Regions from separate parts of the Microcoleus sp. K1-B1 genome, predicted to be linked through region 1. Evidence: riboswitches for the same ligand, from Rfam matches in the RefSeq annotation. Region 1 holds a riboswitch; each other region holds the start of a gene.
The links. A riboswitch is a leader RNA that binds a small molecule or an ion and turns the genes downstream of it on or off. The one in region 1 is predicted to bind cobalamin.

Region 1 (4,942 bases):
CGCTGGTTGTCCAAATCAGCAATTAATTCCCCAGAATTAACGCGCCAAATTCGCACTTTTCCATCTTGTCCGCCAGCAGCTAGGAATTGACTGTCGCGGGAAAAAGACAAGCAATCGGCTGATTTACCCGTGGCAGTTTGTAGCGTTTGCAAGGACAATTCATTCACTGCCCCTACTGCCGCCAGCATCACTTCGCCCGCAGCGGAACAGACTGCTAAAGTTGTGCCATCCGGCGACCAAGTAACAGCAGTTACGTAGTCAGACAGCATTTCTTTAGCGTGAAATTGCAGGGTTAGTTCACTTTTATTTGTCTTTTTGTTACCCATATTTATTTAATCTGAGATGTTGCACTCTTCTTAAGAACGGGCAAGATGCCCGTGCCACAAAAGATGAATTTTATTCTTGTGGAACAGGCATCTTGCCTGTTCCATTCCACAAGAGATAAATTTTATTCTTGTGGAACAGGCATCTTGCCTGTTCCATTCCACAAGAGATAAATTTTATTCTTGTGGAACAGGCATCTTGCCTGTTCCATTCCACGGGCAAGATGCCCGTGCCACAAGAGATAAATTTTATTCTTGTGGAACAGGCAAGATGCCTGTTCCATTCCACAAGAAATAAATTTTATTCTTGTGGAACAGGCATCTTGCCTGTTCCATTCCACAAGAAATAAATTTTATTCTTGTGGAACAGGCATCTTGCCTGTTCCTAAAAGGCTTATTCAAAATGCTTCAATAGGTCAATTAAACCAGACATTTACGAAAATCCTCTCGCAATTGATTTTCGTTTAAATTCCGACCTATGAATACAAGCTCATTTTTCGGAGTTTCGGTAGCTTTCCAAGGTCTATCCGGTCGGCCATCGAACAGCATATGCACTCCTTGAAAAACAAATCGCTTGTTGTCTCCGGCGACATTTAAAATGCCTTTTGTCCGAAAGATATTCGGGCCTTGAGTTCGCAACAATTCCTCAATCCAATCGCTAAATTTGTTGCCGTCAATGGCGCCGGATTCGACTATTGCTACCGAAGTTACTGTTTCGTCGTGTTCGTGAGTGTGTTCGCCCAAAAAGTCGGGTTCTATTTCTAATGCCCGGTTTAAATCAAATGCTTTGACGCCCAACAAAGCATCCATTGTTAATTCAGCGTTGCGGGTGCGGTAAATTTTTGCCATTGCATTCATGGCGCGAATTCGGTTTTCTAATTCTGCCAATTCTTCCTCAGTCACCAAATCAGTTTTGTTGAGCAAAACTACATCAGCAAATGCAATTTGTTCTTGAGCTTCGTCTGCGTCCCAGTGCTGCCAGATGTGCTTGGCATCTACTACAGTGACAACTGCATCTAGCAGTAATTGATCCCGCATATCTTCGTCTACAAAAAATGTTTGAATTACGGGTGCGGGGTCGGCTAAACCTGTGGTTTCGATGACTATGTGATCGAATTTGTCTCGCCGCTTCATTAAGTTACCGATAATCCGAATTAAATCACCTCGCACTGTACAGCAAATGCAGCCGTTGTTCATCTCAAAAATTTCTTCATCGGCATCAATTATCAGTTGATTGTCGATGCCTACTTCGCCGAATTCGTTGACGATGACTGCAACTTTTTTGCCGTGTTCCTGTGTTAAAATTCGGTTGAGCAGCGTGGTTTTGCCTGCACCCAGATAACCCGTGAGAACGGTAACAGGAACTGATTCGATCGCCCCAGCAGTCACCATACTTGACCTCGATTATTGTACAATGATAACCATTATCGCTATTTTACACCAGACTTGGTGGCAGTGACCCCAATATTAAATAATGTTAATAAATTGTTCGTGAGAGCTTGTCGGGGCGAGTTTTACCAATAATATTTGCTGCAATTCAAAATATCGATCGACCCGCCCCTCTCAGATGACAATTAGTTGTTAATCATAGCTGCAATTCGATCGCGCTCTAACTCTCGACCAATCAGCACTAATTTGGTTTGGCGGAGTTCGGAAGGTTGCCAAGGACGATCGTAGAAATATTCTATGCGCGATCCGACACCTTGCAACACCATCCTCATCGGTTTCTTGGGAACCGCCACAAACCCTTTAATCCGATAGATTTCCTCCTGCTGCATCAAGGATTGCAGTTTTTTCACCAAAGCTTCAGGTTCAAATTCGCGATCGGCAATAAAGAAAGTCGAGTTAATATCATCATCGTGCTCGTGTTCCTCCTCAGTATCGTGGTGACTCGGACGAGACTCCAAATCATCCTCAACCGCCGCATTAAATCCCATTAGCACATCGGGGTTAATTTCGCCACCTTTGCAAGGCACAATTTTTACACTCGGACGCAACTCTTGCTGCAACCAGCTTTGGACTTTCTGGTGAGTTTCCGCATCTACGCGATCGACCTTCGTTAAAAGTACCATATCGGCACAGGCTAACTGGTCTTCAAACAATTCCTCGATCGGAGTTTCGTGATCTAAACTAGAATCAGCTTGTCGCTGTGCCGTCAAAGCATCGATATCGCCGACAAAAGTACCGCTAGCAATAGCTTCGCAATCGACCACAGCAACAACACCGTCTACAGTAGCACCCGTGCGAATTTCTGGCCAGCGAAAAGCTTGAATCAAAGGTTTAGGAAGTGCGAGTCCAGAAGTCTCAATTAAGATACAATCAATTTGTTCTCTGCGCTTCAACAATTCCTGCATAGTCGGCAAGAATTCCTCTTGAACAGTGCAGCAAAGACAACCATTTGTTAGTTCAACAATATTGCTGCTGACATTTTCTTCTTCATCGCAAACTTGGCAATCGCGCAGCAGTTCTCCGTCAATTCCGATTTCGCCAAATTCGTTAACCAGAACAGCAATGCGGCGACCTTGATTATTTTGCAATAAGTGGCGAATTAAGGTAGTTTTGCCGCTACCAAGAAAACCAGTGATGACAGTAACAGGAATTTTGTGCATTGATAATTTTGTTGTTGTAGTGTGATTGAATATCTTTCAATTTTGGGTCATGCAATTGCGGACAGAAAACTCGTTAAACCGACAGTCCGGCAGGGGTTTAAACCCCTGCCTCAAAGCGAAAGTCCTCTCAAGAGGACTAATGAGTTTAAATTTTTTATTCTCAGTCCTCTTTAGAGGACTTTCGCTATTAGCCAGGGACTTAAGTCCCTGGCGGATTGGTGGTCTTAGTTATCACCAATGGGCAGAGCATGGTAACGAGAAAGGCTCTAATTTGCCAGTGGTGGAATCTTTGCTAAAACACCTTTTTTCAGAGCTTGAGGACGCTCAGACCAAGGCAACAAACCGTCCGGTTTAGCATAGTATTGACCCGCGCATTCGAGTACAGCCTCGACGCTTGCCGACTCATTTGCTGGTAAATCACCAAACAGATAAGTGTACTTTCCAACAGCAGCAAAAGACACCGCACAAGAGTGACTGCAAGCACTCATGCACTCAACCTCTTGAATCTCAAACTTATCAGAAAACTCCCAATTTTTAGCGAGTTGCGACAAATTTTCCATAAATTGTTGGCCGCCGCTTTTACCTTCGCGCTTGCCGTTTTTCCAAACACTAGCGCAAGCAGTGCAAACAAATAGACTGTGCTTTGTGCGTACAGCCGTGTTAATTCCATCCATCATCCGTACCTCGCAGATGCGTTCAAAAGTGAGTTAGATATCGGCGGGCATTCTGACTTGAGAAACCACAACGGTTTCATTACAGTTGCGGGACAGCGCCGGACTTGCACCGAACTTTCCCCGTTTCCTCTAACGGCTGCTCCCCGCTAGAACCGATCGCGAAATCACATCATACCGCACTTGCCGCATTTTTGGAAAAAAGTTATGTTGGTAATGTCGATCCATCAAAAAAAAATAACTCTTTGTGGAACAGGCATCTTGCCTGTTGCTGACAGGATATAACCCCTCCAAAAAAAAATAACTCTTTGTGGAACAGGCATCTTACCTGTTGCTGACAGGATATAACCCCTCCAAAAAAAATAACTCTTTGTGTAACAGCCATCTTGCCTGTTAATGACTGGCTAGAAGCCCCTCCCACAATAACATTTCTACAAACTATATGAACGCCTTCCCCGATTTTTCCACTCACGGCTATCAGATTGAAAAAGAACTCGGACACAACAGTCTCGGCGGCAGAGTTACATACTTAGCTAAAAATACGAATACTCAAAAAATAGTTGTAATTAAGCAATTTCAATTCGCTCAATTAGGTGCTAGCTGGGCAGAATACGAAGCTTACGAACAAGAAATTAAAGTTTTGCAAAATCTGGATTTTCCGGGCATTCCCCGCTATTTGGATTCTTTTCAAACTGACAGCGGTTTCTGCATGGTGCAGGAATACAAAAATGCCGAATCTGCTGTAGCGCGGAGTTTTTCGCCGCCGGATATAAAAGAAGTTGCGATCGCAACTTTAGAGATTTTAGTTAACCTGCAATCTCAGAAACCGCCGATAATTCACCGCGACATTAAACCAGAAAACTTGTTAATAGATGACGAACTCAATGTTTATTTAGTAGACTTCGGTTTTGCTCGGCTAGGAGGTGGAAATATCGCGGCTAGCAGCGTTGTCAAAGGTACGATGGGATTCATGCCGCCGGAGCAAATGTTTAACAGGAAATTAACAAAAGCCTCCGATCTTTACGGCTTGGGGATAACGCTAATTTGCTTGTTAAGTGGTACGAAATCTGCGGATGTCGGTAATTTAGTTGATGCCAATTATGGCATTCATTTCCGGCATTTAGTGCCACCATTGCAGCAGGGTTGGATGAATTGGTTGGAGAGGATGGTAGCGCCGAGATTGCAAGACAGATATCCATCGGCGGCAGATGCTTTAACTGCGCTAAAATCTTTGGATGTCAGCAGCTTGCCGAAAGTGAGAATTGAGCGCGATCGCATTCAATTCATCGCCACAGAATATGGAGAAAAAGTAACACAAATCGTTACCGTTAGCAACCCT
Region 2 (4,942 bases), on a different contig from region 1:
TGGTTCTTCCTTGAAAATTGCTGTCAGCGTCCCCATTGGTAGTAACCCCAATGTCGCCCAAGAAATGCTCCGAGGTGTGGCCCAAGCTCAAGATGAAGTCAATAATAGCGGTGGCATCAATGGCGCAAAACTGCAAGTAGAAATTGTCAACGATGACAACAGTCAAGAGGTTGTCAGAGAAGTTGCAAGGACATTGACAAAAGATCCGAGTATACTAGCCGTAATTGGACACAATGCTAGCAACGCATCTCTCGAAGCTGCTCCGATCTATCAGCAAGAAAAACTGGTAATGGTGACACCGACGAGTTTTGCCAATAATCTATCAGGATTTGGCAGCTACATCTTTCGGACAGTACCCAATATTAGCTTAATGGCTGCTCCCTTAGCAGAATATATAGTTAAAACAGAACGCCAAACTAATATTGCCGTTTGTTATGACTCCCAAGCACCGGATAACATATCATTTAAAGATGAATTTGTGGCATCTCTTACTGCTGCTGGAGGCAAATTAGTTCCCACTGTTTGCGACTTTTCATTACCCTCTTTTAATCCCGAAAGTGCCCTGGCCGATGCTGTCAGCAAAGGTGCACAAGGATTGATGGTAGCACCCCACATCGATCGCATTGACCGTGCGATTTCTCTGGCTCGCAGCAATCGAGGCAAATTGCCACTCTACGGCAGCACTACGCTCTACACCTTTCAAACATTAAAAGACGGACAAAAAGACGTTGACGGGCTTGTTTTGCCCGTTCCCTGGCATCCTGACACTAATCCTGGTAGCCGTTTCCCAGAAAATGCCCGCCAGCGTTGGGGAGGCATTGTGAATTGGCGAACAGCAACGAGTTTTGATGCGACTCAAGCTGTGATCGCTGGCTTGCGGCAAAGCAATACGCGGGAAGGATTGCAACAAGCACTCAGAAATGCAAGTTTTTCGGCAGCAGGATCAAGCGAGGATGTGAAGTTTTTGCCCACGGGCGATCGGGCTGGTAAGCCGATTTTAGTGCAAGTTAAACAAGGAGGAAGCACTGGCTATAACTTTGTCCCGCTGCGGTAAGTTTGTTAAGTGCGATCGCACGGGCGGGCTCTTCGGCCCAACCCCTACTCCCCACAACAAAATTCAATCTTTGTGGAACAGGCATCTTGCCTGTTCTTGATGCCAAACTCACGCCCCACAAAAAAATTCCCTCTTTGTGGAACAGGCATCTTGCCTGTTTCTTAGCATGATTCAAATCTACTTTTCTGTTGAATAAGGCAAATTTTTAAGATAAAATGAAATGAGTAGATTAAAGGAGAGCGTTGTGTATGATCGCGCAAGTTGAAACCAAAACCTACACCGCTGAGGAATATCTAGAATTGGAAATCAATTCTCAGGATCGGCATGAATTTATCAATGGGGAGATTGTTCTGATGGCTGGCGGCACACCGGATCACAATGAAATTACGAGCATCTTAAATGCTATTTTGAGGGTGAGTCTTAAGGGTAAACCTTACAGTATTTTTGCATCGGATCAGCGGCTTTGGGTTCCGCAGCTTAATAATTATACTTACCCGGATGTGATGGTGGTAGCGCGCCCGATCGAGCTGCAATCTGGACGGACGGATACAATTACTAATCCGCTGCTAATTGCTGAGGTGCTGTCTAAAGGTACCAAAGCTTATGACCGCGATGAAAAGTTTGCTGCCTATCGCAGTATTCCTAGTTTTCAGGAGTATTTATTAATCGACCAATATCGGCTACAGGTCGAGCAATATTCTAAAACTGATGCGAATAAGTGGATTTTTTCGGAATATAGCTGTATGGGCGATCGGCTGAGTTTAACATCTGTTGCTGTGGAAATTTCGCTGGCCGATTTGTATGAAAATATTGAGTTTGGTGAATAGGCGGACGCTTTTTTGTCAAATATCCCAAATAGTGGTAATATCCCCGTATATCGATCGGCTCTGATGGAGAACAGCCATCAGACGTAAGGGGGAAAGTTCGGTGCGAATCCGGCGCTGTCCCGCAACTGTAATGAGATTATTGCATCTCTGAGTCAGGATGCCCGCCGATTTGTTTACAATCATGTTTTTCATCTGCGAGGTATGGGTGATGGTGAGTTTATTATTTTTTTTATTATTGGATTGGGGTTTTTCAACCGCAGATATCAGCAGATGAACACAGATGAACGCTGATGTAATTCGATCTGTGTTCTGAAGCGTATATTATTTTAATGGAAAAGAAATGCGAATTGAAGATAGTGTTTGGCAGGGTAGTTTTGGCTACTGGCAAAACTTGTTTATTCACCAGAATATTTTGCCGATCGGACATACTGCTTGGAATGGCTTTTTGCATCGAGGACGAGGCTTGGTTGCTTGCAAAATCAATACTCCCATTAACGGTTCTGTGAATTGGAGCGTAGATACTATCAAGTACGATCTGGAATTTGTTTCCCAATTGTACGCAACTGCTTATTTGCAACAACTAGAAATAGAGGAAAATACTGTTTCCAATCTGCTGCAAATCATTGATAGCTACGAACCCAAGGCAGCCATTATATTTTTGTCGATCGCAAACGGTCAGATTGATATCAATTTGTTGCAAAAGTTGGCAATTTCTCCTGTTGAGTGCTATGAACAAGTATGCAAGCGCTGGGAAGAATTTCAATTCTGCCCTAAATCCTAAAACTTACTAAATTTTCCGAATGCCGCAGCCAAAATCAATCGAAATTTCCAAGGTAACTCGCTACCAAAATGCAGCGCTTAATTACTATTTGGGCCTGACAGATTCGCCCTACCTTCACTACGGCTATTGGGAAACCCTACCTGTGCCCGCTGACGAACTAACGATCGCACGATTGCGCCTCGCTCAGCAAGCTTATACTGTAAAACTGTTGGATGCAATCCCCAAAGGCACTCATACGATACTCGATGTGGGCTGCGGGATTGGTGGAAATGCGGCTTATTTGCTCGATCGAGGTTTTGCAGTCGAAGGGCTCGCACCCGATCCGTTCCAACAACAGCGATTTCTTAAGTGTACGGGCGATCGGGCAATTTTCCACCTCACGAGGTTTGAAGACTTCAAAGCAACCCATTTCTACGATCTTATTCTCTTTAGCGAAAGTAGCCAGTATATGTCGGCTGTTGATATTGCTAACGGTGCCGCCAAAATCCTCAATCAGGGCGGTTACGTTTTGTTGGCTGATATGCTGCGATCTGATGCTAATTATAAAGAGGGAATGTTCTCTAATTGTCATGTTGTTACGGAACTTCATGCAGCATTAAAGCAGGCTGGATTCATTTTAGTAAAAACTGAGGATATTTCCGCCCATATTTTGCCAACAATCGATTTGTATGTCGATACTTTCCGCCGATATGGACTAAATACAATGATCTATGTTGCAGATTTGATTGCAATCACTGTTCCCCCCGTCCACAAATTCCTGCGCTGGATATTTCGTCGCTGGTTCAAGAAGCTGGTGGTTGAAGGATTGGAGGCGGGTCAACTTTTTGAGCAACATCTCTGTTATGAAATGCAACTTTGGCAGTTGTCAAAATCTGATCGAGGCTGACACAAATATAGCAACTCTAAATCATTTGTTAATTTCTTACTCCCTCCCCTTGATAAGGGGAGGGTTGGGGTGGGGTCAAAAGTTTACGACTCCTGCAAGGATTGCTATACAATGGAAATCGGTAATCGGTAATTGGTAATCATTCATCGGTAATCGGTAATTGGAGGCATAGCCTCCGGGTATTTATTCCCAGGCAGAGCCTGGGAACAAGGTTATAAAAAATAAAAAATATGTCTGAATGGATTCTCGAATTCGATCGCACTTCCTACTCCTATCCCTGCGGTTCGCGAGTGGCAATTCAGGGTTTAAATCTCAAAGTTCCCGCCGGGAAACGGTGCGGGCTAATCGGTCAAAATGGCTGTGGGAAAACAACATTTTTTCTGTTAGCAAATGGCTTATATCAACCGCAACAGGGAATCATTAGCTGGCAAGGTGAACCCTTTCGCTACGATCGCAAATCTTTGATGCAACTGCGCCAACAAATCGGACTCGTCTTTCAAAATCCCGAACATCAATTAGTAGCTTCGACGGTAGAAGAAGATATCTCCTATGGATTGTACAATTTAGGCTTGAGAGAATCCGAAATTGCTCAACAGGTGCAGCAGGCGATCGAGCAATTCGATCTAAGCGAACTCGCCCGCGAACCAATTCACAATCTCAGTTTGGGCCAGAAAAAGCGGGTTTCCATCGCCGATATCATGGTTCTCAAGCCCAAACTGCTGCTGCTAGATGAACCTACCGCTTATCTCGATCCGCGTCACACCCGACAACTGATCGGTTTACTCCAACAAATTCACAGCGCTGGAACCACAATTCTTTTAGCAAGTCACGACCTCGATTTCATCTACCGCTGGGCTGATTGGGTGTTTGTAATGGATCGAGGAAAATTGATTTTAGAAGGAACACCGGAAACCGTTTTTGCTCAGCGGGATGTGTTGGAACAATTGCAGCTTGGCGTACCGCTGGCGATCGAGCTGATGGAGCAAATCAGGGCGATGTTTCCAACAGACGATCGCTCAAAAATCCCCGCTTTCGAGCAATGGCAACAACAAATTTTACAAGCACGTCGGCTGCTTTAACGGAACTTAGACAATTGATAATGGTGTTGCTGATTCACGGTATGAATTACTTTTTCGCTTGATGTTACAAAACTCACCATACTTGGCTTATAGCAATTGCGAAATCTTGAATTCATACCTGTATCCAGCAACGCCCCCCGTGGGGGGAAGTTCAGATTACACATTACCAATTATCAAAAATTGATTTAGGAAAAAGGCGATCGCCCCACTGCCGATCGGCACAGTCAGATTGTCAATTCCCAGCTTGGAAACCGACTCCAAAGTAGCAGCAGCCAAAGCTACAACAGCCGACACAGCCCAAGTTTGCCAAATATT
Region 3 (4,942 bases), on a different contig from region 1:
AAACTCAGACTTTTAAACCATCCTAGACGAGTTGCTTGATCGCGAATACCCTGGATGCCTCCGCGTACATCAAAATGATAGCTAAATGTTGCCAGGGCTTCATTCGCAGGTACGCCACCTAACAGCATTTGTGCACCAGTTAAAGGTTCTACAACTCCCGTCACATTGCCAGCGTGTCTGATATAAAGTTCTGAGGCAGAAGTAACAGAAGTAGCCCCCAAACTCTTCAGCCAAGTTGTAATAAATAACATCTCTCTTTGCATATTAGCCGTGGGTTTGCTCCCGCTTCTAGCTAAGGCTTCCGCTTCGCTGGCGGTGACTGCAAATAAAAGCGCATTCCACGAAAGTCTGTCATTGGGAAGTATTGCTATATTTCCCTCATCTAAAATTATGCCGGTTTCAGAAAAAGATAGTTTTCTTCCTCTAAAGGAGTGGTAAGCTACAGATAGAGCCGGCGAGCGAACATCGATGTAATCGTTACCCGCCCACAGAGTTTTGAGATTGCCTTTAGTGTCCCTCATTTCCCGCCGGAGTTCTTCTGCTAGTTGGGCATCCTTGTCGGCAGCGTACAGCAAAAATTTTTGACTCTCTGAATCGGCCCGGTTTGTGAAGCGTTTTAGATAAGTGTAATCGAGTTCTTTCAGTGCTCTTGCACTGAGTCCTTGGGTTTCAAAAACGAGGGTGACTGGAAGTTCTGAGTTAGGCAGACCAAATGTTTCAAATCCCTTCAGCTTTCTCACACCGGCAGCTTGAGCTAATTCGGCATTGACAGTGGCATCAATAAATTGCTTGCCGGCATAAACTACGCCTTGAGAGGTGGTTATACTGGCTATTTTTTGACCTTCTTTACTGACTGATTGAATTTCTACTTTGCTGAGGAGATCTGCCCCAGCTTTTACCAGCATTTCTTTCAGCGCTGCACTGGCTTTGCGGGGGTCGAGTGCAATTGCTTTAACGCCGGATTTTTGTAAGAATTCTTTATAGATTGTCGCCGGTGAACCAAAGGTATCTAACTTTAAAGATTGTTGAAGTTCTTCACTAATCTGACTTCTATCTAAATAAGCAAGACCGCCTCTTACCAAATGCCCGCCAATTCCTTCTTGCAAGCTTGCTTTCGACATCAGTAGAATTCGCGGATAACGCTTTGTTCGGCGAAGATATTCTCTGGATGCAGAGATAACAGCTAGAACTCCTGGAACTTCATCACCAAAACAGATGATATCGTAAGAACGCAGATTCATGACCATTATTTAATAACCTCTGTTGATTTTCATGTTTTCGAGCTGCATCTCAATGTTTGCCGTCCAACTCTCTGTTTTTCCCAAATCTAGCTCGATCTTTCCTGATTTTTGCGATAAATATTCACACTTTTCTGGAGGCAGCAACCGGGTTTTTTCCAGAAAATCCTCCGTTGAGGACGATCTATCTCGGTTGAAAAACCCGGTTTCTGAGCGTCTAGAGTACAACACTGAGGTACTCTTGATTGCCATCAGGTGAGATTATCAGGATCTATCCCCAACTCCCGCAATCGCTGAGCTAGTCGATCGGAACGTTGGGCCAATCCATCGGCGCGCTGCGATTCCTGTTGGGCGCGCTGCGATTCCTGTTGGGCGCGCTGCGATTCCTGTTGGGCGCGCTGCGCTGATTCTTTCACCTGTTCTTCAGGAGTCAGATAACGTTTTCCATCGGCATCATACCAATACAACCACTCCCTTGTCACCCCAGAATAACTTCCCCTTTCACAACCAATCCCCAAACCAATTTCAGGCATCCAAACAGGATGTCCTGGCTGTAACTCGTACTTCCCATTGACTAACTTATGTACTTCTAAACGGGGTTTACGGCGGCGGCGGGAAGAATAAATGACGTAATAAAGTACGCCTAAAGCTTGATATTCCTCCAACTTTGTGGTGTATTCTTTGCGATAAGTTGGGGAAACTACTTCCAGCACAAAAGTCGGCAGAACATTTTCATCCCACAGCACGTAACTGGGACGCAATTCTTCATCATAAAACCTTTCTACACCTAAACTTAAGAAAGCATCTGGGACAATGACAGGTTTGTCGGGGTGATAATAGATACCCATATCTATGCCAAAAAACCAATCCATGCGTTCTGCCCAAAGTATGAGCAATATTGCTTTTAACAACCCTGGTATTAGTTCTTGCAGTTCGTTATCCACAGGCGTTTCATCTGAGTCTGGTAGTTCATCGGCTGAGGGCCAGTGCCTCGGAAATTTGTAATCTAACATGGCGGCTTTCCTCAAAACTCACTAATATTATACCGTTGATTTGTTTAGCAATAGTATTTATTGAACGAACCGCGAAGACGCGAAGGAAGAGAATAGAAGAGAAGATGATAGGTAATTTTGACTTAGTTAATCTGAATGAATTTTTGTAAAAGATTTGCTGAGACTTACGCGATCGACTAAACTATGTCTAACCAGTCGGTTCTAATGGGGAGCAGCCGTTAGAGGAAACGGGGAAAGTTCGGTGCAAGTCCGGCGCTGTCCCGCAACTGTAATGAGAGTCTTGTCGCTTTCTGAGTCAGGATGCCCGCCGATGTGTTAGTTTACATAGTCTCATCTGCGAGGTTCAGCGTGAAGGCCAGAAATCGGAAATTGGTCAGCTTGGGATTGATGGCTGGCTTGAGTTGTTATATTGTCCTGGGTTCGGCAACGCCCGCCGCAGCTATGCACATTTCGGAAGGTTTTTTGCCGGTGCAATGGGCGGCTTTTTGGTGGATGGTGGCGTTGCCTTTTTTTGCAGTAGGTTTGCGATCGATTACTCGGATTACAAAAGAACACCCGGAACTTAAACTATTGCTGGCTTTGGCGGGTGCGTTTACTTTTGTGCTTTCTGCTTTAAAAATTCCTTCGGTAACGGGCAGTTGTTCTCACCCGACGGGTACTGGTTTGGGTGCAATTTTGTTCGGCCCTTCGGTGATGGCGGTACTGGGGGCTTTAGTTCTGCTGTTTCAAACGTTACTGTTAGCGCATGGTGGCTTGACAACGCTGGGAGCGAATATGTTTTCGATGGCGATTGTCGGCCCTTTCGCTGCCTATTTTATCTATCAATTGCTGTTGCGAACTGGTAGCCAGCGGGCGGCAATTTTTTGTGCGGCGGCTTTGGCAGATTTGCTGACTTATGTAACGACTTCGATTCAATTAGCGTTAGCTTTTCCCGCAGCAAGCGGCGGTTTTATGGCTTCGTTTCTCAAGTTTGCTGGCATCTTTGCTATCACTCAAGTACCTCTGGCTATTAGTGAGGGATTGCTGACTCTATTGGTTTGGAATTGGCTGCATTCTTACGGGAAGCCTGAGTTGGAAACTTTGAAATTATTGAGACAGGAGTCATAACCCGTGAGTCAAAAAACTACAAAAAATCACCAATCTACTTCGCGGCAAAATTTACTATTGGCTGGCGCTGTGATTGTTCTGGCAGCGTTTCCTCTCGTTTTTGTGCGGGGTGAATACGGCGGTGCCGATGACCAAGCTAAGAAAGCAATTACGGAAATTCAACCGGGTTATAAACCTTGGTTTAATCACTTGTTTGAGCCGGCTAGCAGCGAAATTTCCAGTCTATTGTTTGCGTCTCAAGCGGCGATCGGGGCTGGCGTAGTTGGGTACGTCATTGGGTTGTATAAAGGCCGATCGCAATCTCGGCAGCAGTCTGATCATAAATCGTCGGAATGAACCATCAGATTGATAGTCTGGCTTATACCAATCGCTTGCGCGGGTTGCCGCCAGCTCACAAGTTATCTTTTGCGATCGCCCTTTTAATTCTGTCTCTAGTTTCTGGGGCGATCGTCCAATTGTCGATCGCCCTTTGGTTAGCCGTCTGGATCGTCGTCTATGCGGGTATTCCGGGGAAACTGTATTTGCGGTTGCTGTCGCTACCGTTGATGTTTTTGCTGACAAGTTTGCCTGCTTTGGCGATGGGTGCGGTTGCGGGCGATCGTATCCCTGCAATTGGGTGGGATATTTGGCAAGGTTGGGGCATTAGCATCGGCACTTTTTATCTGTATGTGAGCCGCACTGGAATATACCAAGTGAGCTTGCTATTTGCCCGCGCCTTCGCATCGACAAGCTGTATGTATTTCATCCTCTTGACGGTTCCATTTACCGAAATCTTGCAAATTCTCAGACAATTACGCTGTCCAGAGTTAGTCACAGAACTGCTATTACTAATGTATCGGTTTATTTTTAGCTTATTGGCGATCGCCGATGAACTTTGGATAGCACAAAACTCGCGCTGTGGCTATCGCACTTGGAAGCGGGGAATGCAGAGTTTAAGCATTTTAATCGGGCAATTGCTTCAGCGAACTTTGGAAAACTACCGTCAAGTTTCGTTGAGTTTAGCGTCGCGCGGCTTTAATGGAAAACTGCAAGTTTGGAATTCTTACCCTTACAAACCTTCGCGAAGATATATATTTGAAGCTTTGTTTGGGTGTACAGTTTTAACTTTGTTAAACGTGCTATTTCAACATTAAATTACTCGTTCCCAGGCTCTGCCTGGTAAGGCAGAACCGGAGGCTCTGCCTCCAATTTCCCCTTGGCCACGCGAGGCAGAGCCTCTGGAAATCGGTTCCCAGGTAGAGCCTAGGAACCAGTCAATGGGGGCCAGAAACCGGGGTTTTTACAGAATATGTGGGCTCTAGCGCGTCTTCTGGGCAAAAAACCCGGTTTCAGAAAACCGCGCGTCCAGGACTATTGTTGATAATTCTCCTATTCTCGTTAGTTTAGCGGGCCGGATTTGAATCAGGGCGATCGTACTTCCTGCAACAGCTATTACAAATATGACTTTTATGAACTTAATTAATGAATTATATGAATTGACGTGAACAGTAGTTGAATGAATAATTACAGTATCAAAATACCGCGAAAAAAATATGTATCAAGATACTAACAAAAAAAACAGCCCGCCGCCCATTGTTTTTATTA

Region 2: linked by a shared signal. The riboswitch ahead of QUA83_RS04200 (hypothetical protein) and the one ahead of QUA83_RS09520 (DUF1636 domain-containing protein) in region 1 are both predicted to bind cobalamin.
Region 3: linked by a shared signal. The riboswitch ahead of QUA83_RS04225 (energy-coupling factor ABC transporter permease) and the one ahead of QUA83_RS09520 (DUF1636 domain-containing protein) in region 1 are both predicted to bind cobalamin.

The regions. Positions count from the first base shown of each region.
Region 1 covers NZ_JAUBSH010000018.1:62,011-66,952, forward strand. Annotated here, with positions in the region: gene QUA83_RS09505 (WD40 repeat domain-containing protein) at 1-326, opposite strand, end outside; gene QUA83_RS09510 (GTP-binding protein) at 744-1,715, opposite strand; gene cobW (cobalamin biosynthesis protein CobW) at 1,898-2,932, opposite strand; gene QUA83_RS09520 (DUF1636 domain-containing protein) at 3,199-3,609, opposite strand; cobalamin riboswitch at 3,632-3,778, opposite strand; gene QUA83_RS09525 (serine/threonine-protein kinase) at 4,046-4,942, shown strand, end outside.
Region 2 covers NZ_JAUBSH010000007.1:91,879-96,820, reverse strand. Annotated here, with positions in the region: gene QUA83_RS04210 (ABC transporter substrate-binding protein) at 1-1,054, shown strand, start outside; gene QUA83_RS04205 (Uma2 family endonuclease) at 1,303-1,881, shown strand; cobalamin riboswitch at 1,920-2,064, shown strand; gene QUA83_RS04200 (hypothetical protein) at 2,222-2,662, shown strand; gene QUA83_RS04195 (methyltransferase domain-containing protein) at 2,682-3,548, shown strand; gene QUA83_RS04190 (ABC transporter ATP-binding protein) at 3,779-4,627, shown strand; gene QUA83_RS04185 (diacylglycerol/polyprenol kinase family protein) at 4,784-4,942, opposite strand, start outside.
Region 3 covers NZ_JAUBSH010000007.1:97,140-102,081, reverse strand. Annotated here, with positions in the region: gene QUA83_RS04235 (FAD-dependent oxidoreductase) at 1-1,241, opposite strand, end outside; gene QUA83_RS04230 (Uma2 family endonuclease) at 1,490-2,251, opposite strand; cobalamin riboswitch at 2,431-2,577, shown strand; gene QUA83_RS04225 (energy-coupling factor ABC transporter permease) at 2,639-3,358, shown strand; gene QUA83_RS04220 (energy-coupling factor ABC transporter substrate-binding protein) at 3,362-3,694, shown strand; gene cbiQ (cobalt ECF transporter T component CbiQ) at 3,691-4,491, shown strand; gene QUA83_RS04210 (ABC transporter substrate-binding protein) at 4,891-4,942, shown strand, end outside.